Regions from separate parts of the Streptomyces sp. JK94 genome, predicted to be linked through region 2. Evidence: riboswitches for the same ligand, from Rfam matches in the RefSeq annotation. Region 2 holds a riboswitch; each other region holds the start of a gene.

What was found. A riboswitch is a leader RNA that binds a small molecule or an ion and turns the genes downstream of it on or off. The one in region 2 is predicted to bind cyclic di-AMP.
Region 1: it holds a riboswitch for cyclic di-AMP, as region 2 does, so the genes downstream of both, ACVV2G_RS06645 (M23 family metallopeptidase) here and ACVV2G_RS24335 (M23 family metallopeptidase) in region 2, are expected to answer to the same signal.
Region 3: it holds a riboswitch for cyclic di-AMP, as region 2 does, so the genes downstream of both, ACVV2G_RS06360 (C40 family peptidase) here and ACVV2G_RS24335 (M23 family metallopeptidase) in region 2, are expected to answer to the same signal.
Region 4: it holds a riboswitch for cyclic di-AMP, as region 2 does, so the genes downstream of both, ACVV2G_RS14900 (transglycosylase SLT domain-containing protein) here and ACVV2G_RS24335 (M23 family metallopeptidase) in region 2, are expected to answer to the same signal.

What each region holds. Positions count from the first base shown of each region.
Region 1 covers NZ_JBSICH010000007.1:14,631-21,845, reverse strand. Annotated here, with positions in the region: gene ACVV2G_RS06665 (hypothetical protein) at 1-50, shown strand, start outside; gene ACVV2G_RS06660 (dihydrofolate reductase family protein) at 50-1,180, shown strand; tRNA gene ACVV2G_RS06655 (tRNA-Met) at 1,236-1,309, shown strand; gene ACVV2G_RS06650 (PP2C family protein-serine/threonine phosphatase) at 1,475-2,662, shown strand; cyclic di-AMP (ydaO/yuaA leader) riboswitch at 2,920-3,077, shown strand; gene ACVV2G_RS06645 (M23 family metallopeptidase) at 3,088-4,122, shown strand; gene ACVV2G_RS06640 (PrsW family intramembrane metalloprotease) at 4,397-5,734, opposite strand; gene trmB (tRNA (guanosine(46)-N7)-methyltransferase TrmB) at 5,745-6,680, opposite strand; gene lhgO (L-2-hydroxyglutarate oxidase) at 6,713-7,215, opposite strand, start outside.
Region 2 covers NZ_JBSICH010000029.1:22,103-29,317, reverse strand. Annotated here, with positions in the region: gene ACVV2G_RS24360 (hypothetical protein) at 1-314, shown strand, start outside; gene ACVV2G_RS24355 (MBL fold metallo-hydrolase) at 454-1,647, opposite strand; gene ACVV2G_RS24350 (carboxymuconolactone decarboxylase family protein) at 1,820-2,458, shown strand; gene ACVV2G_RS24345 (TetR/AcrR family transcriptional regulator) at 2,464-3,084, shown strand; gene ACVV2G_RS24340 (SGNH/GDSL hydrolase family protein) at 3,208-3,993, opposite strand; gene ACVV2G_RS24335 (M23 family metallopeptidase) at 4,232-5,188, opposite strand; cyclic di-AMP (ydaO/yuaA leader) riboswitch at 5,191-5,350, opposite strand; gene ACVV2G_RS24330 (tyrosine-protein phosphatase) at 5,774-6,571, shown strand; gene ACVV2G_RS24325 (DUF6126 family protein) at 6,581-6,703, opposite strand; gene ACVV2G_RS24320 (helix-turn-helix domain-containing protein) at 6,700-7,215, opposite strand, start outside.
Region 3 covers NZ_JBSICH010000006.1:329,321-336,535, reverse strand. Annotated here, with positions in the region: gene ACVV2G_RS06365 (tellurite resistance/C4-dicarboxylate transporter family protein) at 1-871, opposite strand, end outside; gene ACVV2G_RS06360 (C40 family peptidase) at 899-2,113, opposite strand; cyclic di-AMP (ydaO/yuaA leader) riboswitch at 2,121-2,298, opposite strand; gene pcrA (DNA helicase PcrA) at 2,530-5,010, shown strand; gene ACVV2G_RS06350 (M23 family metallopeptidase) at 5,088-6,650, opposite strand; gene ACVV2G_RS06345 (esterase/lipase family protein) at 6,889-7,215, opposite strand, start outside.
Region 4 covers NZ_JBSICH010000015.1:91,704-98,918, forward strand. Annotated here, with positions in the region: gene ACVV2G_RS14890 (GNAT family N-acetyltransferase) at 1-109, opposite strand, end outside; gene ACVV2G_RS14895 (HAD family hydrolase) at 389-1,198, shown strand; gene ACVV2G_RS14900 (transglycosylase SLT domain-containing protein) at 1,341-1,832, opposite strand; cyclic di-AMP (ydaO/yuaA leader) riboswitch at 1,838-2,005, opposite strand; gene ACVV2G_RS14905 (polyprenyl synthetase family protein) at 2,877-3,887, shown strand; gene ACVV2G_RS14910 (LolA family protein) at 4,383-5,594, shown strand; gene ACVV2G_RS14915 (ABC transporter ATP-binding protein) at 5,652-6,635, shown strand; gene ACVV2G_RS14920 (ABC transporter permease) at 6,622-7,215, shown strand, end outside.

The sequences.
Region 1 (7,215 bases), on a different contig from region 2:
AGGACCGATCGCCCCGGACAACGTCCACGCCTCCCATGGAGCGCCCCTGATGCCCCTCCCCTACGTCCTCCTCTCCGCCGCCGTCTCCCTCGACGGCTACCTGGACGACACCGGCCCCGACCGGCTCCTGCTCTCCTCCCCGGCCGACTTCGACCGCGTCGACGAGGTGCGGGCCTCCGTCGACGCGATCCTCGTCGGCGCCGGCACGATCCGGGCCGACAACCCGCGGCTGCTGGTGAACTCCGACGAGCGGCGGGCGGCCCGGGTCGCGGCCGGGGAGGCGGAGTACCCGCTGAAGGCGACGGTCAGCGCCACCGGCGAGCTGGACCCGGCGGCGGCGTTCTGGCACACGGGAGGGGAGAAGGTGCTCCTCACCACGGACGAGGGGGCCCGGCATGCCCACGCGCTGGGGCTCGCCGCCGACGTCGTGCCGCTCGGTGCCGCGCTCGACTGGCGGGCGGCGCTGGAGTACCTGCACGACCGGCGAGGCGTACGGCGGCTCATGGTCGAGGGCGGCGGGACCGTGCACACCCAGCTGTTGCAGCAGGAACTCGCCGACGAACTCCAGCTCGTCCTCGCGCCGCTGTTCGTGGGGGATCCGGACGCGCCCCGGCTGTTCGGACCCGGCGCCTACCAGGGCGGGCGGCTGCGGCTGGTGGAGTCGCGGCGCATCGAGGACGTGGTGCTGACGCGGTACCTGCCCACCGCCCCCGGCACCGGTGACCGCGTCACCGCCGCCGACCGGCACTGGCTGGCGCTCGCCTGCGAGCTGGCCGAGCTGTGCCCGCCGTCCGGGACGGCGTTCAGTGTGGGGGCGGTCGTGGTCGCCGCCGACGGGAGCGAGCTGGCGCGGGGGCACTCGCGGGAGGGGAGCGACCCCGTCGTGCACGCCGAGGAGGCGGCGCTCGCGAAGGCCGACCCCGCCGACCCGCGGCTCGCGACCGCCACCGTCTACAGCAGCCTGGAGCCGTGCGCCCGCCGCGCCTCCCGGCCCGCGCCCTGCGCCCGGCTGATCCTCGACGCCGGGGTACGGCGCGTGGTCACGGCCTGGCGGGAGCCGGACACCTTCGTGCCGGGGGCGGACGGCAGCGGAGTGCTCGCCGCCGGGGGCGCCGTCGTCGTCGTACTGCCCGAGTACGAGCAGCGGGCGAAGGCGCCGAACCGCCATCTGGAGGGGTAGCGGGACACGGATGTGCATTCAGCCCCCCGGATGACGTACAGTGGAGACACAACGGCGCGGGGTGGAGCAGCTCGGTAGCTCGCTGGGCTCATAACCCAGAGGTCGCAGGTTCAAATCCTGTCCCCGCTACTGAAGACCGAAGGCCGGAATCCTTGAGGATTCCGGCCTTCGGTGCGTTCACCCGGTCGGCCCTCACGGCTCGCCGCCCGCCCCCGCTCCGGGAAACCTGGAGGCGGGACGACAAACGGCGCGGACGTTCGGGGTGGCGGGAGACGAGTGGTGCGGCCAGGTGACGTGGACGACGAGGGAGCGTACGCCAGGGCCGGCGGCCGGCTCCCCGGCGATCCCGTGCCCGACCCGGGCCTCGGACACCGGGCGCAGCCGGCGCCGTCCACCGGGACCGGGCGCCGGCGGCGGATACCGTACGGGCGGACCCTGGTGCGCCTGCTCCCCGTGCTGCTGATCGTCGTCGCCGTCCTGTACGACATCTTCACCCCGAGGTACTTCACGGCCGGTCCCCTCTACACGGCCGCGCCCCTGGTCGCCGCCCCGGTCTACTCACGGCGCGGTACGGCGCTCACCGGTGTCGCCGTGGTCGCCGCCGTCGTCGGGCTGCAACTGAGCAAGGGCGTCGCCCACTACGTGGACTCCCTCACCGAACTGATCACCATCGCGACGGTCGCCGCACTCGCCGTCCTCGTCAACGCCTTCGTCCGCCGCACCGGGGAGCGCCTCGTCACCGTCCGCGAGATCGCCGAGGCCGCCCAGCGCGCCGTGCTGCCCGAGCCCGCCGACCGGATCGGCGGCTTCGAGATCGCCGCCTGCTACGAGGCCGCGCAGGCGGACGCCTTCATCGGCGGCGACCTGTACGCGGTGCAGGACAGCTCACGGGGCGTGCGGCTCATCGTCGGGGACGTGCGCGGCAAGGGCATGGGCGCGGTGGCCGCCGTCGCCGTCGTGATCGGCGCCTTCCGGGAGGCCGCCGAGCAGGAGGCGAGCCTGGAAGCGGTGGCACAGCGCCTGGAGCGGGCGCTGGCGCGCGAGGGCACCCGGCGCGGCGGGCTGGACGCCTTCGAGGGGTTCACCACCGCCGTACTCGCCGAACTCCCGCACGGCGACGGGGTCGTCCGCATCGTCAACCGCGGTCACCCGCCCCCGCTGCTGCTGTACGCCGACGGCACCCTGCGCCCGCTGCCCGCCCGGGAGTCGGCGCTGCCGCTCGGCATGGGCGAGCTGGGCGTGTGGCCCGACCGGGCGCAGGAGGACGTCTTCCCCGGCGGGGCCACCCTGCTGCTGTACACCGACGGACTGTCGGAAGCCCGGGACGCCCGGGGCGAGTTCTACGATCCGCAGGAGCGGCTGGCCGGCTGCGCCTTCCGGCATCCGGGGGAACTGCTCGACGCCCTGGCCGAGGACGTGCGCCGGCACTCCGGGGGCGGGATGGCGGACGACATGGCGCTGCTCGCCGTACGGCGTCCCTGAGACGACGACCTTGATCGTTGTCACGAGCGGTGACGTGACGACCCCCCTCCGCGTAACAACTGACACACCATCAGAAACTCGTGGCGTGAAGGGGAATACCGAGGGCGGGTCAACTCGCCCGGTTTTCACCGGTCGTGAGGTGTACGTCACGGCCGGATCCGTTAACGATCAAGAGGAACGGCTTGGAATCCGAGCCCCGCGTCTATTAACGTTCGATAACGCAGCGCGGTCGTCCCAGCCGTCACAGAAGGCGGCTCCGTGCGCACGCGCCGAATCCCGCAAGGGAACCGGGGAACCACCACATTGGGGTGAATCGGGCGTATGACGCCGTGGAGACACGGCGGGTATACGCGCGTAGGAGACCTTCCTGCTCCGAACCCGTCAGCTAACCCGGTAGGCGAAAGGAAGGAAAGGAGTACGCCCACGTGGCGTCCAACCGGCCTGCCCCCGAGGCCCCGTTCGTGCCGAGCACGCACGACACCGACACCTTCGGTCACGACCGTCACCGCACCGAAGAGGGCCCTTGGGAGGAGTGGAATCCCACCGCGGAATCCATCCGCCCCGTCCGTGGCCGGCACCGCGTGGCCAAGCAGCGCGGCGGACTCGCCCGCAGCTCCACCGTCCTCGGCGTCGGTGTCATAGCCGCCGTCGGAGCGGGCGGCATGGCCAGCGCGCAGACCGGCAAGCCGCCGGTCTCGATCTCCATGCCGGACCTGCCCAACGTCGGTTCGCTCATCGCCGACGAGGAGGAGCCGGAGCCCGAGGGCTCCGCCACCCCGCTCAGCGGCATCGGCGCGACCGCGACCGCCGACACCGCGCAGGGCACCACCGACGCCGGTGAGACGCTGCGGGCCCGGATCATGGCGCAGGCCGAGCAGCAGCAGGCCCAGGTCGAGACCAAGGCCGCGGCCGAGGCCGCGGCAGCCGCCGAGAAGAAGGCGGCGGAAGCAGCCGCCAAGGCGGAGAAGGAGGCCGAGGCCGAGGCCGCCGCCGCCAAGAAGAAGGCGGAGGAGGAGGCCGCGAAGAAGGCCGAGGCCGAGCGGCTCGCGAAGCTGGCCGAGCAGTACACGCTGCCGACCTCCTCGTACACCATCTCCTCCAGCTTCGGCCAGGCCGGCGCCTACTGGTCCTCCGGCTACCACACCGGCCTCGACTTCGCCGCCCCCACGGGCACGCTGCTCAAGGCGGTCCACAGCGGCACCATCACGTCCGCCGGCTACGAGGGCTCGTACGGCTACAAGACGGTGCTCACCCTCGACGACGGCACGGAGATCTGGTACGCCCACCAGTCGTCCATCAGCGTCAGCGTCGGCCAGAAGGTCAACACCGGTGACGTCATCGGCCGCGTCGGCGCCACCGGCAACGTCACGGGCGCCCACCTCCACATGGAGGTCCACACCGCCGACGGCGGCGGGATCGACCCGATGGCCTGGCTGCAGAGCAAGGGCCTGACCCCCTGACCGGACCCTTTCACGGCCCCAAGGGCCCCCGGCGGTCCTGACGGCGACCCCCCGACGTCAGGGCTGCCGGTTCGCGCGTGCCGCACCCGCTTCCATGCCCCTGCGGACCCGCCGCGTTCGCTGACGCGGGACGCGACTTCTCCGCGGGCCGACGGCGGCCGTGGTGACGTCGTCCTCGCCACCGGGGCCGACCGGTCCTCCGAGTACCCGGGTCCGTCCGCCCTGAACATCGAGGACGGTCGTCGGCAGCCGAGGACGCCCTGGACGCGGAGGCCTACGGCCGGTAGGGGCCGGGCGGGGCGTACGGGAGGTACTGGGGGGTGGGGTACCACGCCGGAGCCAGGGGGGCGTGGCCGTAGGGGCCGTGGCCGGGGTACGGGCCGGGGCCGTACCCGGGCGGGCGCGGCACGGGCGGTGCCGTGGCCCGGGCCGCGTGGTCCAGGGCCGGGCGGGCCGCCCCGCGCCGGTGCCACAGGGCCTCCAGCAGCTCCCGCTCCCGTACGGCGAAGTCGGCGCCCGCCCCGCCCCGGCGCCCCCGTTGCCGCAGGAACGCCAGCGAGGTCGCGTACGCCTCGTACCGGGCCACCGCCCGTGCCGCCTCCTTCCCGGCGTACCGGCGGGCGTGCCGGCGGGCGATGCGGCGGGCGCGCATCGAACCGAGCGCGTACGGCTCCGCGGGCGACAGCCACCCGGCCAGGACGTACACGGGCAGCTCGGTGCGCACGGAGCGCAGTTCGCGTTGCCGGGCCCGGATCACCAGCCAGGTCAGCAGGCCGAAGGCCGGGACCATGAACGCCGCGTACACGGCGAAGAAGCCGTACTCGCCGAAGGCGGCCGAACCGTTCCACAGCGCGTGCGTGCCCATCGCGAGCAGCAGGCCGGTCAGGGGGAGCAGGGCACGGCGTGGGCGGTCGCGGCCCGTGGTGAGCGCGGCGAGGCCGAAGCCGATGCCGGTGAGCACGGTGAAGAGCGGATGGGCGAACGGCGACATCACGATGCGGACGAAGAAGGTCGCCGCGGTGACGGACGCGATGCCGCCGCCGGTGAGCTGGTCGGTGCCGAAGGCGTTGCCCAGGTAGAGGATGTTCTCGGTGAAGGCGAACCCGGTGGCGGTGACGCCGGCTGTGACCACGCCGTCGACGATGCCGCTGAAGTCGCGCCTGCGGAAGACGAAGACCAGGAGGACGGCGGCGGCCTTGGCGGACTCCTCGACGACCGGGGCTATCACCGTGGCTCCCAGGGTGTCCGCGCCGGACGGGTCCGCGGTGGCGGTCGCTATCCATCTCGTCGCGAAGCTGTTGGCGACGATCGCGATCAGCGCCGCCGCGCAGGCGCCCCAGGCGAAGCAGAACAGCAGGTTCCGCCAGGGGCCGGGCTCGACCCGGTCCAGCCAGCGGAACGCGGCGATGAGCAGGGGCACGGGGAGGACCGCGAGGCCGAGCCCCACCAGGAACCCCTGGGTGCCGGTCTGTTCGCGCACCAGGGCCAGGATCACCAGACCCGAGAGCGCGAGCAGGGTGACCAGCGCGCCGTAGCGGACCCAGGGGTGCTGCCACCAGTGCGGACGCGGACGTGTGGGCGGACGCGTCGGGTACGGGGGACAGGTGGCCACGGCATGGACCCTAACCGGTGGGGGGCCGCCGCTCCTCGTGCCGGCCCCGGTGCCGTTCCCCGTACTGTTCCGTGTGCTGAACGCGGTGCTGTTCCGGGCGCTGGTCGCCGGGTGCCGCGGGGTGCGGCGCGAGGTGCTGTACGCGGCGGAAGAGCAGGTCGTTCACCACATGCCCCTTGTCCAGTCCCTGGCCCTCGAAACGGGTCAGCGGCCGGTGCGCGGGACGCGGCGCGAAGCCACCGTCCGGCACGGTGTTCTCGAAGCCGGGGTGCGCGGTGAGCACCTCCAGCATCTGCTCGGCGTACGGCTCCCAGTCGGTGGCGCAGTGCACGACGGCCCCCGGCGCCAGCCGCGTCGCGGCCAGGGTGAGGAACTCCGGCTGGATCAGGCGGCGCTTGTGGTGCCGCTTCTTGGGCCAGGGGTCGGGGAAGTAGACGCGCAGCCCGGCGAGGGAGCCGGGGGCGAGCATCTCGCGCAGGAGGATGATCGCGTCGCCGTTGCCCACCCGGATGTTGGACAGGCCCTGGCGCTCCGCGAGAGCCAGCAGGTTGCCCTGGCCGGGGGTGTGGACGTCCACGGCGAGGAGGTTGGTGTCCGGGTCGGCGGCGGCCATCCGGGCGGTGGCCTCGCCCATGCCGAAACCGATCTCCAGGACGACGGGGCGGTCGTTCCCGAACAGCTCGGGGAGGTCGACGACCCGCTGCCCGTCGACGTCCAGCCCCCACGTCGGCCACAGCCGCTGCAGGGCGTCCGCCTGCCCGGTGGTCACCCGGCTGCGCCGAGGCTGGAAACTCCGGATCCGCCGCTCGAAGTGCGACCCGGCCGGGTCGGCCTTCGGACCGTCCGGGAAACGGGGCTCGCCCTTGGCACGGGCGTGCCCCGGGGAGGCGCCGGCATGGGGGGCGGCTGGCTGGGGAGCGTCGGAAGCGCTGCGGAAATCAGACACAGTGCACCCGATTTTACGGTCGGTCGCCCGGGTCACGCGCCTCCGAGCACGGCCAGGGCCCTGCGGCCGACCTCCCGGCCGATCGGCAGCGCCGCCGTCGCCGCGGGGGACGGCGCGTTCAGCACGTGGACGGCGTGGGCGCCCTCGCGGATGAGGAAGTCGTCCACCAGCGTCCCGTCCGCGAGCACCGCCTGCGCCCGCACCCCGGCCGGCGCCGGCACCAGGTCGTCCTCCGTGACGCCGGGCAGCAGCCTGCGTACGGCGGTGGTGAACGCCCTTTTGGACAGTGACCGGCGCAGCTCGCCCGCTCCGTACCTCCAGTGCCGCCGGGCTATGTGCCACGAGCCCGGCCAGGCCAGCGTCCCGCCCAGCTCGCCGGGCCGCACCACGCCCCACCCGTACCCCTCCCGGGCCAGCGCCGGCACCGCGTTGGGCCCGACGTGGACGCCCCCGTCGATGCCGCGGGTCAGATGCACCCCGAGGAACGGGAACGCCGGATCCGGCACCGGATACACCAGGCCCCGCACCAGCTCGG
Region 2 (7,215 bases):
CGCTGTCCCAGGGCCGGTCCCCGGCCGAGGCCGACGCCTACGGTCACGAGTACGCCGAGCTGGCCTGCACCGCCAACGCGCGCGCCTTCGCCGAGGCACACGCGCTTGCCCTGAGCGACGCGCTGGCGCTCGCCTACGCCGCCGACGACCCCGGGGCGTACGCGGGCACCTTCCCCGGTTCCCACGTACGAGCGGTGGTCCGTGCCGGCGTACAGGCCGGGCCGCGCGCACCGGCCGCCGGGAATCCGGCCGCGCGTCTGTCCGAGGGTTTCCTCACGGCGCTGGCCGGGGCGCGACCGCTCCGCAGCCGGTGACCGCGCGGCCGGCCGGGTCCCTGTAACCGTCGGCGGCCACCGGGAGGCCCGCGGCGGTGGCCTCGGCGCTGTGGACGTCAGCGGGGGACGCTCCGGCATCCGGACCGTCTCACCAGGCTCGTCCCCGATCGGCTCGACGTCACCGCCCGCCCGCGAGGCCGAGGTCCTCCCGGTGCGTCCCGGCCACGCCCTCAGCGATCCGGGGACACCGCCAAGGATGCGCGATCGGACCCGACACCGCCCGCCACCACGCCTCCACCGGCAGCGTCCCCGCCGGTTCGAACGGTTCCCCCGGCCGGGGGAACGCCACCGCCTGGCCGGCCTCCTCGGCCGCGTCCTTCGTCCACTCCGCCGGCTCCGCCCATGCGTGCGGCGCCAGGTTGAAGGTCGCCCAGTGGATCGGCACCAGGACACCGCCCGGCCGGCCCTGCTGCAGATCGAGGTGGGCGCGCACACCCTCCTCGGGCGTCATGTGGATGTCCGGCCAGAACTCGGCGTACGCCCCGAGCTGGATCATCGTGGCGTCGAACGGGCCGTGTGCGGCGCCGATGTCACGGAAACCGTCGAAGTAGCCCGTGTCCCCGCTGTGGTAGACCCGGTGTTCCTCACCGGCGACGACCCAGGACGCCCAGAGGGTGTGCTGGGTGTTGCGCAGGCCGCGCCCGCAGAAGTGGCGGGCCGGGGTGGCGGTGAGGGTGAGGCCGCCGACGCGCGTCGACTCGTGCCAGTCCAGCTCGCGCAGCCGGTCGGCGGGCACGCCCCAGCGTTCGAGGTGCGCGCCGACGCCGAGTGGCACGGCGAAGAGGGTGTCGGTGCCGGCCAGTGCCTTGATCGTGGGCATGTCCAGGTGGTCGTAGTGGTCGTGGGAGATCACGACGACGTCGACCGGGCCCAGGGCGGCCAGGGGGACCGGAACCGGATGCAGCCGCTTCGGACCGGCGAAGGGGAACGGGGAGCAGCGCTCGCCCCACACGGGGTCGAAGAGCACCCGCCGTCCGTCGATCTCGGCGAGCACGCCGGAGTGTCCCGTCCAGGTCAGCCGCAGTCCGGTGGCGGGCGGCCGGGCGAGGTCGGCGAGTGTGGTGGCATGCACCGGAACCGGGCTCCGCGGGGCGCGGCGGAGCCGTGATTCCCGGTCGAAGTAGATCCTGGCGAACTCGACGGCCGATCCGGCGGGGCGGGTCCGGGTGGCGCCCCCGGGATTCTGGAAGACGCCGTCGCGGAAGTGCGGCGATCTGCGGATGCGCGCCATGCGCTCGCCGCTCGGGTCCGCACCGAAGGCGGCGGGCCGCGGGGCACTGGGCCCGAAGCCCGGGAAACGGAAACCGGCCACGGTACCTCCAGGGGAGTAGGTCAGGCTCTCATTGTCGTCTCGTCCGACGTCACATCGAACGACTGATGTCACATCCGCGTTCCCTCCACCCGTCGTACCGGTGAGGGCGCTCCCACCGGAGCACCCAGCACCCAGCACCCAGGCACGGCCGACGGACAGGAAGGTGGCCCCCATGGCCCGCGTATCCCTCACCCCGCCCCGGACGCTTCTCTTCCGCGTCGTGGAGTGGTACTCCCGGCGCACCTACGGCAAGGTCCTCGACCCCGGCAAGGCGCTCGCCCACAATCCTCGCGTGCTCTGGGGCGACCTGCGGTTCGGACAGTCCGTGGCCCGGTGGAACCGGCTGGACCCCGACCTGAAGGCGCTCGCGGTGATGGCCTCGGCGGCCTCGATCGGCTGCTCAGGGTGCATGGACTTCGGCCACTGGGAGAGCGCCGAGCGCGGCATGGACCGGCGCACGCTCCACGACGTGCCGGTGTGGCGGGAGAGCGACGCCTGCACGCCGCCGGAGCGGGACGTCATGGAGTACGCCGAGGCGATGACGGCCACCCCGCCCACCGTGGGGGACGAACTCGCCGCGCGGCTGCGGACCGGGCTGGGCGAGCCCGCGTTCGTCGAGCTGACGGCCATGGTCACCGTCGGGTACCTGCGCTCCCGCGTCAACGCGGCGCTCGACCTGACCGGTCAGGGCTTCAAGGCCTCATGCGACCTGCCCGGCCCGGGGCGCCCGGGTGGGGCCGACGCCGCCGCGGGCTGGGCGGCCGGTCCCGGAAGCGGCCGTCACCGCACGTCCGGGGCCTGTATAGGGTGACGGGCGTGGGGAGAGTCCGGTTGAGTGTGGCGGAGCGGCGCGCGGAGCTGTTGCGCGCGGCCATCGAGCAGATATCGGCGCGAGGGGTCGCCGCGTTGCGGATCTCCGACGTCGCCGCCGCGCTCGGGGTCAGCAACGCCCTGGTGCTCTATCACTTCTCCACCAAGGAGAAGCTGGTCGCCGCCGCGTTCACCTACGCCGCCGAGGACGACCTCGCCCGCCTGGGCCGGCTGCTGGACCGCCGCACGTCGGCGTTGCGCCGGCTGCGGGCGGCCGTGCGGTGGTACGCCCCGACCGGACAGGCCAAGGGCTGGCGGCTGTGGATCGAGGGCTGGGCGGTGGCGCTGCGCGAGCCCGCGCTGCGGGAGGTCGCGCGGGAACTGGACCGCCAGTGGAAGGCGTCGATCGCCGAGGTCATCGCCGAAGGCGTGGCCGCCGGGGAGTTCCGGTGCTCCGCGCCCGAGGAGGCGGCACTGCGCCTGACCGCGCTGCTCGACGGGCTGGCCGTACAACTGACGTCGTACGGGGGCACGGTGTCTCGGGTCCGGGCCCAGAGGTGGATGGACGAGGCACTCGCCCGCGAACTGGGCCTCGAGCGGGAGGCGTTGACGGCGCCCCGTCGTTAGCCCTGCCCGCCCCGTACCCGACACGCCGTACGCCGTACCCGGCGCCCCGCACGCCGTGCCCGGCGCCCCGCGCACGCTCGTGGAGCGAACGGCGGCCGGCGGCCCGGCCGCCGTTCCCCGCCGTCAGGCCACCGTCGCGATCCGCCCCCTGATGTCGTCCGGCGACAGCGTCCCCTTGGCGATCACGTGGTCGCCCGAGGACTCGCCGCGCAGCCGGCGCCCGATCCACGGCACCAGGAACTCCCGGGCCCACTGCACGTCGTCGCGCCGGACGTCCAGGGTGCCGCGGGGCGGCAGCGGCGGCCAGGGCTGGTCCGGGTCGGCCGGGACGGGCAGGCCGAGGACCTGGCCCGCGCGCAGCGCCACGCGCGTGTGTCCCTCCGGTGACAGGTGCAGCCGGTCGGCGTCCCAGGCCCTGCGGTCCTGCACGGTCCTGAGCGACCACAGGTCGAGCACGGGGCAGCCGTAGCGGTCGGCGACGGCCCGCACGTGCCCGTTGTACGTGGCGATCTTGCCGCGCAGACGCCTGAGGACGGGCACCCCGCGGGTGTCGAAGCCGGTCGTCACGAGCACGGTGCCGGCCGCGGCGGTCAGCGCGGCCACCGCCCGCTCGAACCGCTCGGCCACCTCGTCGGGGTCGGTGCCGGGCCGGATGATGTCGTTGCCGCCCGCGCAGAACGAGACCAGGTCCGGCGCGAGTTCGACGGCTCGCGGCACCTGCTCCGCCACGATCCGGTCGAGCAGCCTGCCGCGTACGGCGAGGTTCGTGTAGGTGAAGTCGCCCTCGGGGCGCCGGTCCGCCAGCAGTACGGCGAACCGGTCGGCCCAGCCGACGAACGACCCGTCGGGGCCCCGGTCACCGACGCCTTCGGTGAAGCTGTCCCCCACCGCCACGTACGACCCGATCACTGCTCTGCTGTCACTCTTCGAATCGTCTGCCACATCGGCCCATGATTCACCCTGGAATGTGGCCTACGCGACCGTAGGAAAGGGTTGACGGGCGGTGAGAAACACCACGCCCGACGTGTTCGCCGATCCAGGAATACGCCGAAGGCCGGGACGTTCCCCGGGGCCGGAACGCGCCGAAGGCCGGACCCGGGGATCGGGGTCCGGCCTTCGGCGGCGCGAGGCCGCGCCAGCGTCCTCGTCAGAGGGAGACGCCGTGCGAACGCAGGTAGGCGATCGGGTCCACGTCCGAGCCGTAGTCCGCGGTGGTGCGGATCTCGAAGTGCAGGTGCGGACCGGTCACGTTGCCGGTGGCGCCCGAGAGGCCGACCTGCTGGCCCGCCGTCACGGACTGGCCCGCGGAGACGGAGAGCGAGGAGAGGTGGGCGTACTGGGCGTAGTAGCCGTCGGCGAGCTGGACGACGACCTGGTTGCCGTACGCGCCGCCCCAGCCGGCGGAGACGACGGTGCCCGCGCCGACGGCCTTGAGCGAGGTGCCGGTCGGGACGACGAAGTCCGTGCCGGTGTGGTAGCCGCTGGACCACATGCTGCCGGTCTGGTGGTACGGGGTGCCGACGCTGCCGCCGGGGACGGGGGACGTGTAGCCGCTGCTGGTGCCGGCGGACCGGGCGCTCGTGTTCGAGGAGTCCGAGGAGTCCGAGGAACTTGAGGAGCCCGAGGAGGAGGTCTTCGCGTCGCCCGAGGACTTCTCGGCCGGCGCGGCCTTCTCGGCGGCCGGCTTCTCGGCCTCGGCGGCGGAGGAGGACGGGGCCGACGACTTGGCGGCCTGTCCACCGATCGCGAGCTTCAGCCCTGGGTGGATCAGCGACGGGTCCGAACCGACGGCCTCGCGGTTGTCGGCGTAGAGCTTCTTCCAGCCGCCGTCGACGTCCTGGTCGTCGGCGATCTTCGAGAGGTAGTCACCGCTCTGCACGGTGTACGTCCGCGACTGCTCGCTCTTCGCGGTGCCGGCGGCCTTCTCGGCCGACGTCGCGGCGGACCGCACGGCCTGCTCGGAAACGGACTGCGCGGGAGCGGCGTGGGCCCCGGCGGCGCCCATCAGCGGCAGCGCGAGCGCGGCGCCACCGGTTCCGGCGACGGCGATGGTGCGGGTCAGGCGCATGGTCCTGGTACGGCGGTGCTTACCCTTCGCGGGCATGGTGATGTCCTCTCCGGCGCCTGCGAGGTGAGCTGTCGGGTGCGAGCTGGAGATGCCCGGCCGCGCCGAGACGCGGCTTAACCCCAAGCCGTTCCGGGAACCGGAACAGGCAGTTGTACCTGTGGGTCCCCCGCTCCTGCCGTGTACGGGTGGTGGATGAGTGCTGGCTCCGGTCGGCGGCAGGATTAGGCGTCCGCCCGGATCGGTGGTGAACGTAAGCGACCAGGACGCACACGGACAAGCGAGGGGTTCCGCGGACGGGTGTTCCTACCGGTCCTTTACGGGAATCACCGGTCACCCTCCGTCGATTCCCGAAGCTCCGTTTCGGGCAAACGTCCTTGAAAACCGGTTGGATTACGTGAACATGACGGACAACGCACCGTCACCGATATGACGCTGCTCACGCGCCGTCCCGCCAGCGCCTCTTACACCAGGGCGAGTTGTAACGAAGGCGCCATATCGGACGGATGACCCAGATGCCTCGGAGTCGGAGGTCCGTGCCGCCGAGGGCCCCGGACCGTGCCGTATCGTCGAGTGGTGCCCGTCGGCGAGCAGCGCCGACGGGGCGGAGTGGGAGGAGTCCCCGTGACGCAGCAGGTCCCGTCGACCGAACCCGAGCTGGCCGGCGTGCGCAACTTCCGTGACGTGGGCGGACTGCCGACCGTGGACGGACGGCGGGTGCGACCGGGGGTGCTGTTCCGCAGCGGGCACCTGGCGCACGCCACCGGTGAGGACGCCGCGTTCCTGGCCTCGCTGGGCCTGCACACGATCTTCGACTTCCGCAACGCGGCCGACCAGAAGCTCGAGGGCCCGGACGTCGAGCTGCCGGGCGTACGCAATGTGAACCTGCCGCTGAGCGACCCGGCCGACGGCGCCGAGTTCTGGAAGATGGTCCGCGACGGCGACCTGGACCAGCTGCGCGCGATCCTGGCCGACGGCAAGGCCGCCGACCGCATGATCGGCTCCTACCGCCTGATCATCACGGAGCGCACGGCGGAGCACTCGCGGGTGCTGCACGCGCTCGCCGAGGACAGCGTCCCCGCCCTGATGCACTGCGCGGCCGGCAAGGACCGCGCGGGCCTGTCGGTCGCGATCACCCTTCTCGCCCTCGGCGTCGAGCGTGAGGCCGTCGTCGAGGACTACCTGAAGTCGAACGCCACGCACCGCCGCTACAAGGTGCGCCGCAGCGGCTCCGCCGCCTCCGCCTACTCCCCCGAGGTCATGGAGCTGCTCAGTCCCCTGTTCGACGCGCGCGCCGAGTACCTCGCGGCGGCCTTCGAGACCGTCGAGCAGACCTGGGGAGGAGTCGACGCCTACCTGGAGAAGGGGCTGCGGATCACTCCGGCGACCCGGGAGCGGCTGCGCGAGCGGATGCTCGACTGAGGCGTACGCTCACCTGCTGTTGGCCCCCACCTCGAAGAGCAGGTAGATGAAACCCGCGAAGAGGTGCCCCACGACGAGGTAGATGAAGAGCCGCACCCACACGGCGCGCGGGAACTTGTCCTGCATGTTCATGACGTCTCTCCCGGGTCGGGGTGGGCCGGCCCGGCGGCCGGCCCCAGGCACAGCGCCGCCGTCGGGCTCTGCAGCAGGGTGTGGACGAAGAGGAGCTCGACCCCGTCGGCGTCCCGGGCGGCGATCCGGTGCGGGGTCAGCGAGTCGAAGTGCGCGCTGTCGCCCGGACCGAGCCGGTGCACGGTGTCCCCGAGGCGCAGCCGCAGCCGGCCCCGCAGCACGTGGAGCCACTCCTCGCCGGGGTGCACCCGCACGATGTCCCCCTGCGTGCCGTGCGGCACACGGACCCGCAGGGCCTGCATACCGCGGCCGGCGCCACCGGCCTGCCAGTACGTCCAGCCGCCCGCGAACGTCGGCTCCATGGCGTCGGCACGCACGACGGCGTCCCGGCCCCCGGCGGTCTCGCCGAGCAGTTCCGAGACGGTCGTGCCGTAGACACGGGCGAGGGAGAGCAGCATCGGCAGCGAGGGCTGGCGCTGTGCGGTCTCCAGCCGGGAGAGGTGGGCCGGCGA
Region 3 (7,215 bases), on a different contig from region 2:
GCCACGGGACGTCGACGGCGGCGGCGACGGACAGGGTCGCCGCCGCCGTCATGCCGAGGGGAAAGGCGGTCGACCAGCGGCGCACGTCGTAGCGGACCCGGGGCCAGGCGATCTCGGCGGCGAGGAGCACGGCGTACCAGGCCAGGTCCAGGGCCAGCAGGAAGACGGTCAGGTCGTGCAGGACGGCGCTGTCGTCCTCGTTCCACATGTACATGCCGGTCCCGGCCGCCGCGAGCAGCTGGGCACCGGCGAGCGCGGAGATGGCGAGCGCGCCGCCCGCCAGCCAGTGGTCCCCGTTCCCCCGGGCCACCTGCCGCAGGTCGAAGCGGAACAGCGCGATCAGGTACAGCACGATCCCCAGCCAGAACGGCACCAGGGACGCGTACGCCAGCCAGGGCGCCGAGGTGGCGGCGGCGAGCGTGGCGCCGAGCACGGCGAGCCCCTCCGTGGCCACGCAGCCCAGGAACACCGCCCCCGGCATCCGGCGCCCCCGGCGCCGTACGACCACCAGCAGCAGAACCGGCCACAGCAGTACCGCCAGCACCAGCAGGGCCGCCGCCGGGACGGGCCAACCGAGCAGGGAGAGGCGGGTGCCGAGCACGGTCGTCGCGGCGACGGCGGTGAGCGCGCCCGGCGTCCCCGCCCGCGTCACCCACCGCGTGCGCTCGACCAGCAGCAGGTGGCCGAAGTTCGCCGCCAGGGTCAGCCAGGCCGCGCAGGCCAGGACCAGGGTGACGCGGGACAGGAGCTGGTGGCCCGTCAGGTGCAGGCCGATCGACAGGATGCCGGTCGCCATCACCGCGGCCCCGGCCGCCGGCGGACGCTGCGCCCACCAGGCGCGCAGAGGGTGGGGGGTGGTGCCCGATGACATGCGCCCGATGCTAGAGAGCCGTGCGGCTCAGGCCGGGCGCACCACGCTGTGGACCGACGACTCGCCGTCGTAGAAGATCGACTCCTCACGGACGTACGCGCCCGGCTTCGGGGCGTGGATCATCATGCCGTTGCCGATGTAGAGGCCGACGTGGCCGAGGTTGTCGTAGAAGAAGACCAGGTCGCCGGGTTGCGCCTGGGAGACCGGGACGGTCGTGCCGGCGTTCACCTGGTCGTAGGTGGTACGCGGCAGCGTCACGTCCGCGGCCTTCCAGGCGGCCTGGGTGAGGCCCGAGCAGTCGTAGGAGCCGGGGCCCGCGGCGCCCCACACGTACGGCTTGCCGATCTGGGCGCGGGCGAAGGCGAGTGCCTTCTCGGCCTTGGTGCCGTACGAGGCGTCAGGCGGGGTGGCATCCGACGTACCGGTGCCGCCGGAGGACCCCGACGAGCCGGAGGAGCCGGAGGCGGAGGAGCCCGACGAACCGGAGGCGGTGCCGCTTTCCCGCTGGGCGGCCCGTTCCTGCCGTTCCCGCTCCTCGGCCTGCTCTCTCGCGAGCTCCGCGGCCTTGCGGGCGGCCTCCTCCTGCTTCTTCCTCTCGATCGCGGCGAGCCGGGCCTTCTCCTCGGCGGTCAGCTCCGACAGCAGCTCGCGCGCGGTGGAGAGCTTCCGCTGGACGGTGGCCTTGGCCGTCTGCAGGTCGTTCTGCGACTCGGTGAGCGTCGCGAGGCTCTCGGTGGCCTCGCGGCGCTTCTGCATCGTCTCGGACTGCTGGGTGACGTAGTCGTCGACCGCGTCCTTCTGGCGGTCGGTGAGCCTGCCCAGCAGGTGGTCGCGGTCGACGTAGTCCTGCGGCGAGTCCGCGAGCAGGAAGGTCGCGGTCTCCGGGATCGCGGAGCCCGTGCGGTACTGGGCGGCGGCGAAGGACCCCAGCTCCTCGCGCGCCTCGTTGAGCCGCTGGGTGCGCTTCGCGACGTCGTCGAGGAGGGTGTCCACGCGCTTGCGCTGCTTGGACGTCTTCTCCTTGGCCGCGTTGTACTTCTCGGTCGCCGACCCCGCCTGGCGGTACAGGTCGTCGACCTTCTTCTCGACCTCTTCGAGGCTCGGCCTGCCGTCGTCCGACGGGGCGGCGGTGGCCGTCTGGGACAGCAGGGCCACCGAGGTGATGGCCGCCGTGGCGAGGGCCGGGGTCCGTATGCCTGCGACGCGCGTACCCGTGGGACGCGACTTGCGGTGCGACGCCAAGGAGGCGACTCCTTCCAACCGTCCGCCTACCGGGTTAGCTGTCGGGTTCGGGCGGTGGTTCGGAAGGGTTGCCCTACGGCGGGTCCGCCCCGTCGGGGGCGTTCGGCCGATTCACCCCAAGGTGCTCGGTTGGGTCCCCGGCTCCGGGCGCCGTGCGGGCACGCCGGACTCGGCGGAGGCCGCGCGGCCCGGCGACGTTCGCCGGAGGGGGCCGTGCGGCCTGCCCGCACCGTAGCCAACTCGTGAGGCCGCTGTGAAGGTTGGTGGGTGATATGCCCGATACATTTTCGTGACCTCCGGTGCGGGCGTCACTCTTGGTGCGAGGACCCGCAGCAGGGCGTGCCCGAAGCCGGGATACCGGCCGTTTTCCGGGGTGGCGCCGGGTTGTCGGTGGGGCGCCCTAGACTCGGAGAGCGATGAGCAGCCTCTTTGACGACAGCTTCCTGGCGAGCCTCCAGACCCCCCGCGGTCACGAGGAGGAGCCCCCGCCCCCGCCCGAGGACGATCACGCACCGGAAGCGGTGCCGCACGATCTGTTCGCCGGGAAGTTCGACACGCCTCCGGACCGCGACACCCACTACCGGGACGGCGCCCCGCGCCCCGCCCTGGACCCGGCCGCGCTCCTGGAGGGACTGAACGAGAACCAGCGCGCCGCCGTCGTCCACTCCGGCACCCCACTGCTCATCGTGGCCGGCGCCGGGTCCGGCAAGACCCGCGTCCTCACCCACCGCATCGCCCACCTGCTGGCCGAGCGGAGCGTCCACCCCGGCCAGATCCTCGCGATCACCTTCACCAACAAGGCCGCCGGCGAGATGAAGGAGCGCGTCGAGCAGCTCGTCGGCCCGCGCGCGAACGCGATGTGGGTGATGACCTTCCACAGCGCCTGCGTCCGCATCCTGCGCCGGGAGTCGAAGAGGCTCGGTTTCACGTCGTCGTTCTCGATCTACGACGCCGCCGACTCCAAGCGCCTGATGGCCCTGGTCTGCCGGGACCTCGATCTCGACCCGAAGAAGTTCCCGCCGAAGTCCTTCAGCGCCAAGATCTCGAACCTGAAGAACGAGCTGATCGACGAGGAGGACTTCGCCGCCCAGGCGAACGACGGCTTCGAGAAGACGCTCGCCCAGGCGTACGCGCTCTACCAGTCGCGGCTGCGCGAGGCCAACGCCCTCGACTTCGACGACCTGATCATGACGACGGTCAACCTGCTCCGCGCCTTCCCGGACGTCGCCGAGCACTACCGCCGCCGCTTCCGGCACGTCCTGGTCGACGAGTACCAGGACACCAACCACGCCCAGTACTCCCTGGTCCGCGAGCTGGTCGGCACCACCGAGCACCCCGTCGACGTACCGCCCGAGGCCGAGGTCCCGCCCGCCGAGCTGTGCGTGGTGGGCGACGCCGACCAGTCGATCTACGCCTTCCGCGGCGCCACCATCCGCAACATCCTCCAGTTCGAGGAGGACTACCCGGACGCCACGACGATCCTCCTGGAGCAGAACTACCGCTCCACCCAGACCATCCTCAGCGCCGCCAACGCGGTCATCGAGCGCAACGAGTCCCGCCGTCCCAAGAACCTGTGGACCAACCAGGGCGAGGGTGCGCGGATCACCGGCTACGTCGCCGACACCGAGCACGACGAGGCCCAGTTCGTCGCCGACGAGATAGACCGCCTCACGGACGCGGGCGAGGCGAAGGCCGGCGACGTCGCCGTCTTCTACCGCACCAACGCCCAGTCCCGCGTCTTCGAGGAGGTCTTCATCCGCGTCGGCCTGCCCTACAAGGTCGTCGGCGGCGTCCGCTTCTACGAGCGCAAGGAGGTCCGGGACGTCCTGGCCTACCTGCGGGTGCTGGCCAACCCCGAGGACTCGGTGCCGCTGCGGCGGATCCTCAACGTCCCCAAGCGGGGCATCGGCGACCGCGCCGAGGCCATGATCGACGCCCTCTCCCAGCGGGAGAGGATCAGCTTCCCGCAGGCACTCAAACGCGTCGACGAGGCGTACGGCATGGCCGCGCGCTCCGCGAACGCCGTCAAGCGGTTCAACGCCCTCATGGAGGACCTCCGTACGATCGTCGAGTCCGGCGCCGGACCGGCGACCGTCCTGGAGGCGATCCTCGAACGCACCGGGTACCTCGCCGAGTTGCAGGCCTCCACCGACCCGCAGGACGAGACCCGGATCGAGAACCTCCAGGAACTCGCCGCCGTCGCCCTGGAGTTCGAGCAGGAGCGGGCCGAGGGCGAGGAGACCGGGACCCTGGCCGACTTCCTGGAGAAGGTGGCGCTGGTCGCGGACTCCGACCAGATCCCGGACGAGGAGGACGGCGGCGGCGTCGTCACCCTGATGACCCTGCACACCGCCAAGGGCCTGGAGTTCCCGGTGGTCTTCCTCACCGGCATGGAGGACGGCGTCTTCCCGCACATGCGCGCCCTCGGCCAGGCCAAGGAGCTGGAGGAGGAGCGGCGCCTGGCGTACGTCGGCATCACGCGCGCCCGGGAGCGGCTGTACCTGACCCGGTCGACACTGCGCAGCGCCTGGGGGCAGCCGTCGTACAACCCGCCCTCGCGCTTCCTGGAGGAGATCCCGACCCCTCACCTGGAGTGGAAGCGGACCGGGGCGAACGGGCCCGCGTCCGCCGCGCCCGTGTCGGGGGTGGCGGCCTCGCTGTCCTCGTCCCGGTCCCGCTCGTCGGCGTCCGGTGCCTCCGGCTTCGCCACGCGACGGACCGCCGAGAAGCCGACGGTCTCGCTGGCCGTGGGCGACCGGGTCACGCACGACCAGTTCGGGCTCGGCACGGTGGTCGCGGTCAAGGGCACGGGGGGCAACGCCGAGGCGACGATCGACTTCGGGGAGCCCAAGCCGAAGCGGCTGCTCCTGCGGTACGCGCCGGTGGAGAAGCTCTGACGGACCGTCGAGGGCGCGCAACGGCATGAGCCCCGTCGGCCGACGGGGCTCATGCGGGCTGCTGAGACGTTACTCCGTCACTGCGGATCGAGGCCGTGGCTGCGCAGCCACGAGAGCGGGTCGATCGCCGAGCCGCCCGAGGGGCGCACCTCGAAGTGCAGATGCGGTCCGGTCGAGTTGCCCGAGTCGCCGGAGGACGCGATCGCTTCGCCTGCTTTGACCGTCGAACCGGAGGGTACCTGGTAACCGGAGAGGTGGCAGTACCAGGTCTCCGTGCCGTCCTTCGCGGTGAGGATCATCATGTTCCCGTACGCGGCGTTGTACTGCGTGCGGACCGTGCCGTCGGTCGCGGCCACCACCGTCGTGCCGTAGGCGACGGGGAAGTCGATGCCGCTGTGCACGGACATCCAGTTGATGCCGGCCTGGCCGTAGTACGCGCTCAGTCCGTGCTGCGCGACCGGGAGCGCGAACTTGGGGCGCAGCCGCTCCTTGCGCGCGGCCTCCTCCGCCGCCCGCCTCTTCTCCAGGGCCTGCTCGGCCTTGAGGTCGATGCGTTCCTGCGTCCTGCTGGCCCGGTCGGCGAAGTCGTCGGCTCCGGCGGCGAGGCTGGTGAGCTGGGTGTCCAGCTTGTTGTTGGCGGTGGACGGCTTCACCGGCGCGGCCCCCGCGTCCGCCGCGGAGGCCGTGGTCTCCGTGCCGTCGTCGCCGGTCAGGCCACCGACGGAGGCGGCGGCGATACCGGCGACGCTCATCACGCAGGCCGACGGGACGGCGATGGTCATCATCGCCGAGCGCTTGACGGGCTGGCGTCGGCGGGAACGGGTCCCCCCGCGGGAGGCGGTGCGTGCACCCGGGGCGAGGACGGCGGGGGCGACCTCTTCCTGGCCCTCCAGGAGGGAGGCCACGAGGGGGAGTTCGCCGGTGGCGGCCGGCTCTTCGTCGTGCGAGCCGGATGCGTCGGCGGGCGGGGCGTCCGGTGTGCCGCTCTCCGGAGAGTCCGGGGCGGCGCCGTCCACGTTCCACTGCGTGGCGTCGTAGGCGCCGGAGTCCAGGGTGCCGTCGTCGAACGTGCCGGTCGCGAACTGACCGGTCTCGAAGGTCTGTGTGCCCCAGTCCCACTGCTGCGTCCGGTCGGCCGGGTTCCCGGACTGGTCCGGCCGGGACCAGGCGCCGGTGTCCCACTGGCCGGTGGCCTCGGTGCTCGACGCCTGCGACGGTACGGCCCCCAACCGGGTCGGGTCGGCCGTCCACTCGGCCGTGTCATAGGCGCCGGCGGTGTCGTGGGCTCCGGTGTCGTAGGTGCCGGTGTCGTAGACGGTCTGCTGGGCCGCGTACGCGTCGTGGTCCAGGGCCGGTCCGCTGCCGGTGGACCACGCCGTGGCGTCGTAGGCACCCGTGGTGTCGTGCGCGCCCAGGACGCCGTGGGTACCGGCGTCCTGGCCCGGAAGGCTGCCGAAGAGAGGGTCCGAGTCGAAGGTCGTGGCGGTACCGGAGGGAAAACCGGTGGTGTCGTAGCCGCCGTACGTGGTGAGGTCGCCGTACTGGGCCTCCCCTGTGCCGTACGACGCGTACTGCGCCGGAGCGGCTTCGGAAGCCGATACCGGGGTGGTCGTGGTCCCCGGCGGGTGACGGTCGTTCACCAACTTCTCTTTCGCCTCGACAACAGGGGCTGCCAGAGCAGTGCGGCGACTGTACCCGGCGGTATACGGGCACGACAATCTTCCCCAGGTTTCACGTCCGAAGGAAACGGGCAATCGCCCGTGTTTTGGGGGACGGCGGGCAACAGTTTGGCTTTGTGTTCGACGTTTGTTCGAAGCTGAACGGGTTGCGGCGGGCGATGTCCGGACCTTCAGCTCTCCGGATGCCCGCCGAGAGGCGTCAGGCGACCGTCAGGCCGTCGGAGTGCCTGCCGGCTCCGGAGCCGGATTCCGGGACGGCGGTGTCGAGCGCCTGCCGGACTCCGGTGGCCACGGCGGGGTGCACGGGCAGGGCGAGGTGGCCGATGCCGCTCACCCGCACGTTCTGGACGGTCAGGTCGGGGTGGTCGAGGCACGCCGTCTCCAACGGGTCCATCACGCGGTCCAGATCGCTCCAGAAGCTGACGAACCGCGTACGGCAGCCCGGCGCGGGCCGGGTCAGTTCCTCGAGCACCGTCGATCCGGGGCGCATCTGGCGCACGATCGGGTGCGCGTTCGCCAGGGGGAC
Region 4 (7,215 bases), on a different contig from region 2:
TGAACTCCGGTTCCATGAACGGATTGCGGGGCGCCGTCGACCGGGCGCGCAGCTCGCGCCAGTGCTCCCGTTCCCCCTCGCCCAGCTCCTCGGGCCTGAGCACACGCACACGTCCGCTGTTCAACCCGACCCCCCGATCAAGTCCCCTGGACAACAGGAAGGTACCCCCGGGCGCCCCCCGGCCGGTAGGTAGCGGACGATCCTGTTGCCAACCGGTGCACAGGCCTTGAAGCGGCCTTAGCCGATGATGTGCCAGGTTTCGGACACGAACGTGCGTCCTCGTGCGTACTTACGCGGTACTCGTGCGCACTCGTGCCGGACTCGCGCGTCCTCGTTCGGATGCGATCGCGGGTGAGCCGGGCAGGTGCGGTGTCCGTATTCTCTGATCATGGACCGCACCGCATATTCACTCGTCGCCACCGACCTAGACGGCACGCTGCTCCGCGGCGACGACACCGTCTCCGACCGGTCGCTGGGCGCGCTGGCACGGGTGGCCGAGGCCGGTGCGCGGCACCTGGTGGTGACCGGGAGGCCGGCGCCCCGGGTGCGGTCCCTGCTCGGCCGTCTCGGCTGCACGGGGCTCGCGGTGTGCGGACAGGGCGCGCAGGTGTACGACGCCGCCGCGCACCGGATGCTGTGGTCGGTCACCCTGGACCGGGAACTGGCGGAGACCGCGCTCGGCAAGATCGAGGCCGAGGTCGGGCAGGTGCACGCCGCCGTCGACCAGGACGGTGTCGACGGCCTCACGCTCATCGAGCCGGAGTACCTGATGCCCCACCCGACGCTGCCCGCGGTGCGGGTCGAGCGGCGCGACGAGCTGTGGAGCGCGCCGATCAGCAAGGTGCTGCTGCGCCATCCCGACCTGTCCGACGACGAGTTGGCGGCGACGGCGCGCACGGTGGTCGGCTCCCTCGCCACGGTCACGATGTCGGGGCCCGGGACGGTGGAGCTCCAGCCGTGCGGTATCACCAAGGCGACCGGTCTGGCGCTCGCCGCCGAGCACCTGGGCCTCGGCCGGCGGCGGACGATCGCCTTCGGGGACATGCCCAACGACATCCCCATGTTCCACTGGGCCGCCCACGGCGTCGCCATGGCCGACGCCCACCCCGAACTCAAGGCGGTGGCCGACGAGGTCACCCTCACGAACGAGGACGACGGCGTGGCCGTCGTCCTCGAGCGGATCTTCGGAGCCTCTTAGCAGCAGGGCTCAGTGCGGCTCTGCCGAGCCCAGCAGGCCTCTGCAGGCCTCAGCAGGGCAGCAGGACTCGGCAGGCACCGGCAGGCCTCGGCGAACCTTGGCCGGCTGCCTCGGTCCGCCGTCCCGGCGGGCGTCAGCGGGCTCAGTACGCGCCGAAGACGTTGTCCATCGAGCCGTACCGGTCGGCCGCGTAGTTGCAGGCCGCGGTGATGTTGGCGACCGGGTCGTACGGGTCCCAGGAGGTGCCGGGCACGTGGTACGCCTGGAAGGTCGGGTCGATCACCTGGAGCAGGCCCTTGGACGGGGTGCCGTTGATGGCGTTGATGTCCCAGTTGTTGATGGCGAGCGGGTTGCCGGACGACTCCCGCATGATGTTGCGGTGGATGCCCTCGTACGACCCGGGGATGCCGTGCTGCGCCATGATGTCGAGCGACTCCCGGATCCAGCCGTCGAGGGTGTCCGGGTACGTCGTCACCGCGGTGGCGGCGGTCGTGGCGGCGGCCGGGGTGGCCGCGGACGCGCTGGTGGCGCCGATGAGCGGCAGGGCGAGCACGGCGGCGCCGGTGCCGGCGACGGCGAGCTTGCGGGCGATGCGGGCGGTCCGGGTGTGACGGTTGTGACCGTTGGCAGACATGCGTGAGTCCCTCTCCTTACGCCTGCGAGGTGAGCTGTCGGGTTCGGGCGGGGAGGTGCCCGGCCGGGCCCTGACGGGCACGGCTTCACCCCGAGCCGCTCCGGTGGTGACCGGTGCGGCGACTTACCTGGGTCCCCCGCTCCTGCCTGCGAGTTTGTTGGTGGATGACTGTGCGTACGGGCGGTGGCAGGATTCGGCGTCCGCCCGACAGGCCCGGAACGTATGCGAGAGCACATGTCCGGAACAAGTGCAGGAATCACCCAACGCGCCTGTTGACCTTGGTCTGGGGGGTTTGAGGTGCTTGATCCTTTGCGGTCGCCAAGCCTCAACTGGCTTGCGGCGCAAAGGGAGGGCCTAGTCGGCGGCAGGGTTGCTCACAGGGAGGGGGAGTGAGTCAACTCACTGGCCTCGGCAAGAGCGGCAAATCGGGCATTGCTTCCAAGTGTGCGTCAATCGGCCGCGGATGGGGGTGGGGGTGGGGTGAGAGTGAGGGGTGGCGGATGGGCGGGTGGTGGCCGGGTGGGTGTGAGCGGCGGGTGCGGTCGGCCGGGTGAGGGCTGGGCGAGTGCGGCCGGGCGGGCGTGGTCGGCCGGGTGGGGGCTGGACGGGTGCGACTGGACGGGTGCGACCGGGTGGCGCCGACTGCCGTACGCGGCCTTGCCGGGGCCGCCCGGGGCCCGCTCCGTCCGGTGTTCCCGTTCGGTGTCCCCGTGTGCCGGGCGGGCATCCGTTCGGGACGGGAGGGGGGTGTGCCGGGTGGGTGACGTTCTCGGAGCGCGGGCCGTTGGGAGGAGTGATGGGATCTTCGACGGCGGCTTCCGGGCCGCCCGCACTCCGTGCCGCGGGCCTCGGGTGATGTCGATCAATATCTGCTCATATCGCCTGATCGAAATGTTGCCGCACATGATCCGATACCGACCGGCCTGTAACGGTGGGCGCTAGCGGTGATCGAAACGTGACCGGATACGCTGACTTGAGTGGTGGCAGCGACCTATCGACAAACCAGGTAATCGCCAGTGGACACCAGCAGACAGGAGACCCCTCGTGACCGTCGTCGGGCCGTTCGGGCTGAGCGTGCGGGACCAGGCTCTGGAAGCCGATGTCCAGGCCGGATTGGTTGCTGTCGAGGAAGGGTTGCTTGAGGCAACCAAAAGCGAGGTGCCCTTCATCACGGAGGCCGCCCAGCACCTGGTGCGGGCGGGGGGCAAACGGTTCCGGCCGTTGCTGGTGATGCTCGCGTCCCAGTTCGGCGACCCCTACGCCCCCGGGATCGTGCCCTCGGCGGTCGTCGTGGAGCTGACCCACCTCGCCACGCTGTACCACGACGACGTGATGGACGAGGCCACCGTGCGGCGCGGGGTGCCCAGCGCGAACACCCGCTGGGACAACTCGGTCGCGGTCCTCACCGGCGACTTCCTGTTCGCCCGCGCCTCCCAGATCCTCGCCGACCTCGGCCCCGAGGCGGTCCGCGTGCAGGCCCTGGCGTTCGAACGGCTGGTGACCGGCCAGATCCTGGAGACGGCGGGCCCGCAGGACGGACGGGACCCGGTCGACCACTACCTGGACGTGCTGGGCGGCAAGACGGGATCGTTGGTGGCGGTCTCCTGCCGGTTCGGCGCGATGATGTCCGGCGCCGACGAGACGGTCGTGGACGTGCTGACCCAGTACGGCGAGCGGCTCGGCGTCGCCTTCCAGCTCGCGGACGACGTCCTGGACATCGCCTCCGACTCGCACGAGTCGGGGAAGACGCCCGGGACCGACCTGCGCGAGGGCATCCCGACCCTCCCGGTGCTGCGGCTGCGCGAGCGGGCCGCCCGGCTGGGGCTGGCCGAGGACAACGCCCTGTGCGAGCTGCTGGACTCCGACCTGAGTGACGACGCACGGCACGCGGAGGCCCTGCGTCTGCTGCGCGCCCACCCCGCGCTGGAGCAGGCGCGACGGGACACCGTCCGGTACGCCGAGGAAGCCCGGGCGGCGCTGGCCCCGCTCAAGGAGTGCGACGCGAAGGTCGCGCTGGTGGAGCTGTGCGACGCCGTGGTGCACCGGGCGGGCTGAGCCTCCGGTGGCCGAGGTCCCGGGTCCGGCCCTCGCTCCCTGGCCGTCGCCTTCGTAGGCGCCGGGTCCCGAGCCGCGGGTGGCCTCGCCCTGGCCGAGTGCCGCCCGCCCTGCCCGCCGTCGGTTTCCCGGCCGCCTTCTCTGGCCGGCGTCCGCGCCTCGGCCGGCTCCGCGCCCAGGTCGGCGTCCGCCCCCCCCCGGGCCGGGGCCCGTGCCCAGGTCGGGGCCCGTGCCCAGGTCGGCACCTGCCCCGCCCTCGTCGGACGGCGCACCCCACTCCTACGGGCGGGGGGAGGCGACGCCCCTCCGTGTCATCCCGCAGGAGTAGGCGGAGTTGAGCCCGGGGTCTGACGCTTCCGTCCGGCCGATTTGGTCAGATGGACACTACGGAAAACACCAATCCTCACCGATTCGGGTGAGAATGGCGGCTCACGGGTGAGAGAACGAGTGCGAGGTCGCGAGAGAGCCGCCGCCGACGACGGAGGTAGGGCACACATGGCACCGATCGATTCCGACGACATGACGACCGCCGGGGAGGGCGAGGACTCGCGTGCCGGACGGCGCAGGGCCACGCGGTACGTCGTCCCGGTCGCGGTGATGGGAGTGGCGGCCGCGACGATCGGGCTCGTCCCCGCGCTCGCCGACTCCGGGGACCCCGATCTTCCGGAGGTCACGGCGGAGCAACTCATAGAGAAGATCGCCGAGTCGGACGTCGAGCAGTTGTCCGGCACGGTCAAGATCAGCACGGACCTGGGCCTGCCGGACCTCGGCGGCCTGGAGAGCGGCCTGATGTCCGGGATGTCCGGCGGTCCGCGGACGGGCGGGGACGAGGACGGCTCCGCCGCCGACCCGTCCGCCAAGCTCACCGGGCTGGTGTCCGGCACCCACACCCTGCGGGTCGCCGCCGACGGACCCGACCGGCAGAAGCTGTCGCTGCTGGAGGACGCCGCCGAGTACAGCCTGATCCATGACGGCAAGGACGTCTGGGGCTACGACAGCAAGTCCAACGAGGTCTACCACTCCACCGTCTCCGGCGCCGCCGGACAGCCGGAGAAGGAGGTGCCGGCCACCCCGAAGGACTTCGCCGACCAGGCGCTCGAGGCGGTCGACGACACGACGTCGGTGACGGTCGACGGCACCGCGCAGGTGGCCGGCCGGGACGCCTACCGGCTGGTGATCAAGCCCAAGCAGTCCGGTTCCACGGTCGGTGCCGTCACCGTCGCGGTGGACGCCCGGACCGGCATGCCGCTGAAGTTCACGCTGACCCCGGCGAGCGGTGGCGCCGCCGTCGTGGACGTGGGCTTCACCCGGGTCAGCTTCGCGAAGCCGGACGCGTCGACGTTCGACTTCACGCCGCCCGAGGGCGCGAAGGTCACCGAGGGCGACGAAGCCGCGAAGGCGCCCGGGCAGGGGCACCGGGCCGAGGACGGCCTCGCCGGGGAGATGGACGGCCTGGAGGTCATCGGCGAGGGCTGGAACACGATCGCCACCTTCGACACCGGCGGCCAGGGCCTGCCCACCGCTGCCGCGGGCGGCGGACTCGGCGGCTTCCTCGGCTCCTTCGGCGACCAGGTCAAGGGCGACTTCGGCTCCGGCACGGTCTTCAAGACCCGCCTGGTCAACGCCCTGATCACGGACGACGGCACGGTCTACGCCGGTGCCGTCACCAAGGACGCGCTGGTCAAGGCGGCCGACGCCGCGCAGTAGCGGCACAGCCGTGCCCGTACGACGCAGCCGTCCCCGTACGACGCAGAGAGGGAGCCGATGGCCGCACCGCCCACCACGGAGCCGGAGCGCCCGGACCAGGGGAGCGCGGACGATGCCGTCATCGCCACCCGCGCGCTCACCAAGCGCTACCGCGGCGGGCAGCTCGCCGTGGACGGTCTGGACCTGACCGTCCCGGCGGGCAGTGTCTTCGGCTTCCTCGGTCCCAACGGCTCCGGCAAGACCACCACCATCCGCATGCTGATGGGGCTGATCGAGCCGACCTCGGGCACCGCACGCGTGCTGGGCCGGCCCGTGCCGCGCGCCGCCCGCACCGTGCTGCCCCAGGTCGGCGCCCTCATCGAGGGCCCGGCCCTGTACGGCTTCCTCTCCGGCCGCGACAACCTGCTGCGCTACGACGCCGCCGACCCGACCGCCGACCCGCGCACCCGGCGCGAGCGCGTCGAGGCGGCGCTGGACCGGGTGGGCCTCGCGGCCGCCGCCGGCAAGAAGGCGAAGGCGTACTCGCTGGGCATGAAGCAGCGCCTCGGCCTCGCCGCGGCCCTGCTGCAGCCGCGCCGCCTGCTCGTCCTGGACGAACCGACCAACGGACTCGACCCCCAGGGAATGCGCGAGATCCGCGCCCTGGTGCGCGAACTGGCCTCCGACGGCACCACCGTCTTCCTCTCCTCCCACCTGCTGGACGAGATCGAGCAGGTGTGCACGCACGCCGCGGTGATGGCGCAGGGCCGGCTGATCACCCAGGGCGCGGTCGCCGACCTGGCGGCGGGGGCGCGCGGCCGGCTGGTGGTGACCACACCGGACACGGGGGAGGCCGCCCGGGTGCTGAAGGATCAGGGGGCCGGGGACGTGGTGACCGCCGAGGACCGGGTGACCGCGGAGCCCCCCGAGCGCGACCTCGCCGACCTGAACGCCGCGCTGGTCTCGGCCGGTGTCCGGGTCCGCGGCTTCGGCGTGGAGCGGGCCTCCCTGGAGGACGCGTTCGTGGCGCTGACCGGGGAGGGCTTCGATGTCGCAGGCTGAGGCGCGGCGGGCGGCGCGTGCCCCGAGTCCGCTGTGGTCCTTCGGACTGCTCCGCAGCGAACTGCTGATCACCTTCCGGCGCTGGCGCACCCTCGCCCTGCTGGGCGTACTGGCCGTCGTGCCGGTCCTGGTCGGCGTCGCCGTGAGGATCGAGACGGGCGACGGGTCGTCGTTCGGCCCCGGGGGCGGTGGAGGGGGCGGCGGCGAGGGACCGGCGTTCATCTCGCAGATCAGCAACAACGGCCTGTTCCTGGTCTTCACCGCGCTCGCCGCGACCCTCCCGTTCTTCCTGCCGATGGCCGTCGGCGTCGTCGCGGGCGACGCGATCGCCGGCGAGGCGAGCGCGGGCACGCTCCGCTATCTCCTGGTCGCCCCGGCGGGCCGCACCCGGCTGCTGCTCACCAAGTACGCGACGGTGATCGTCTTCTGCCTCGCCGCCACCCTGGTGGTCGCGGCCTCGGCGCTCGCGGTCGGGGCGCTGCTGTTCCCGGCCGGCGACCTGACGACCATCTCCGGCACCCGGATCACGTACGCCGAGGGCCTGGGGAGGGCGCTGCTGATCGCCCTGGTCGTCGCCGCG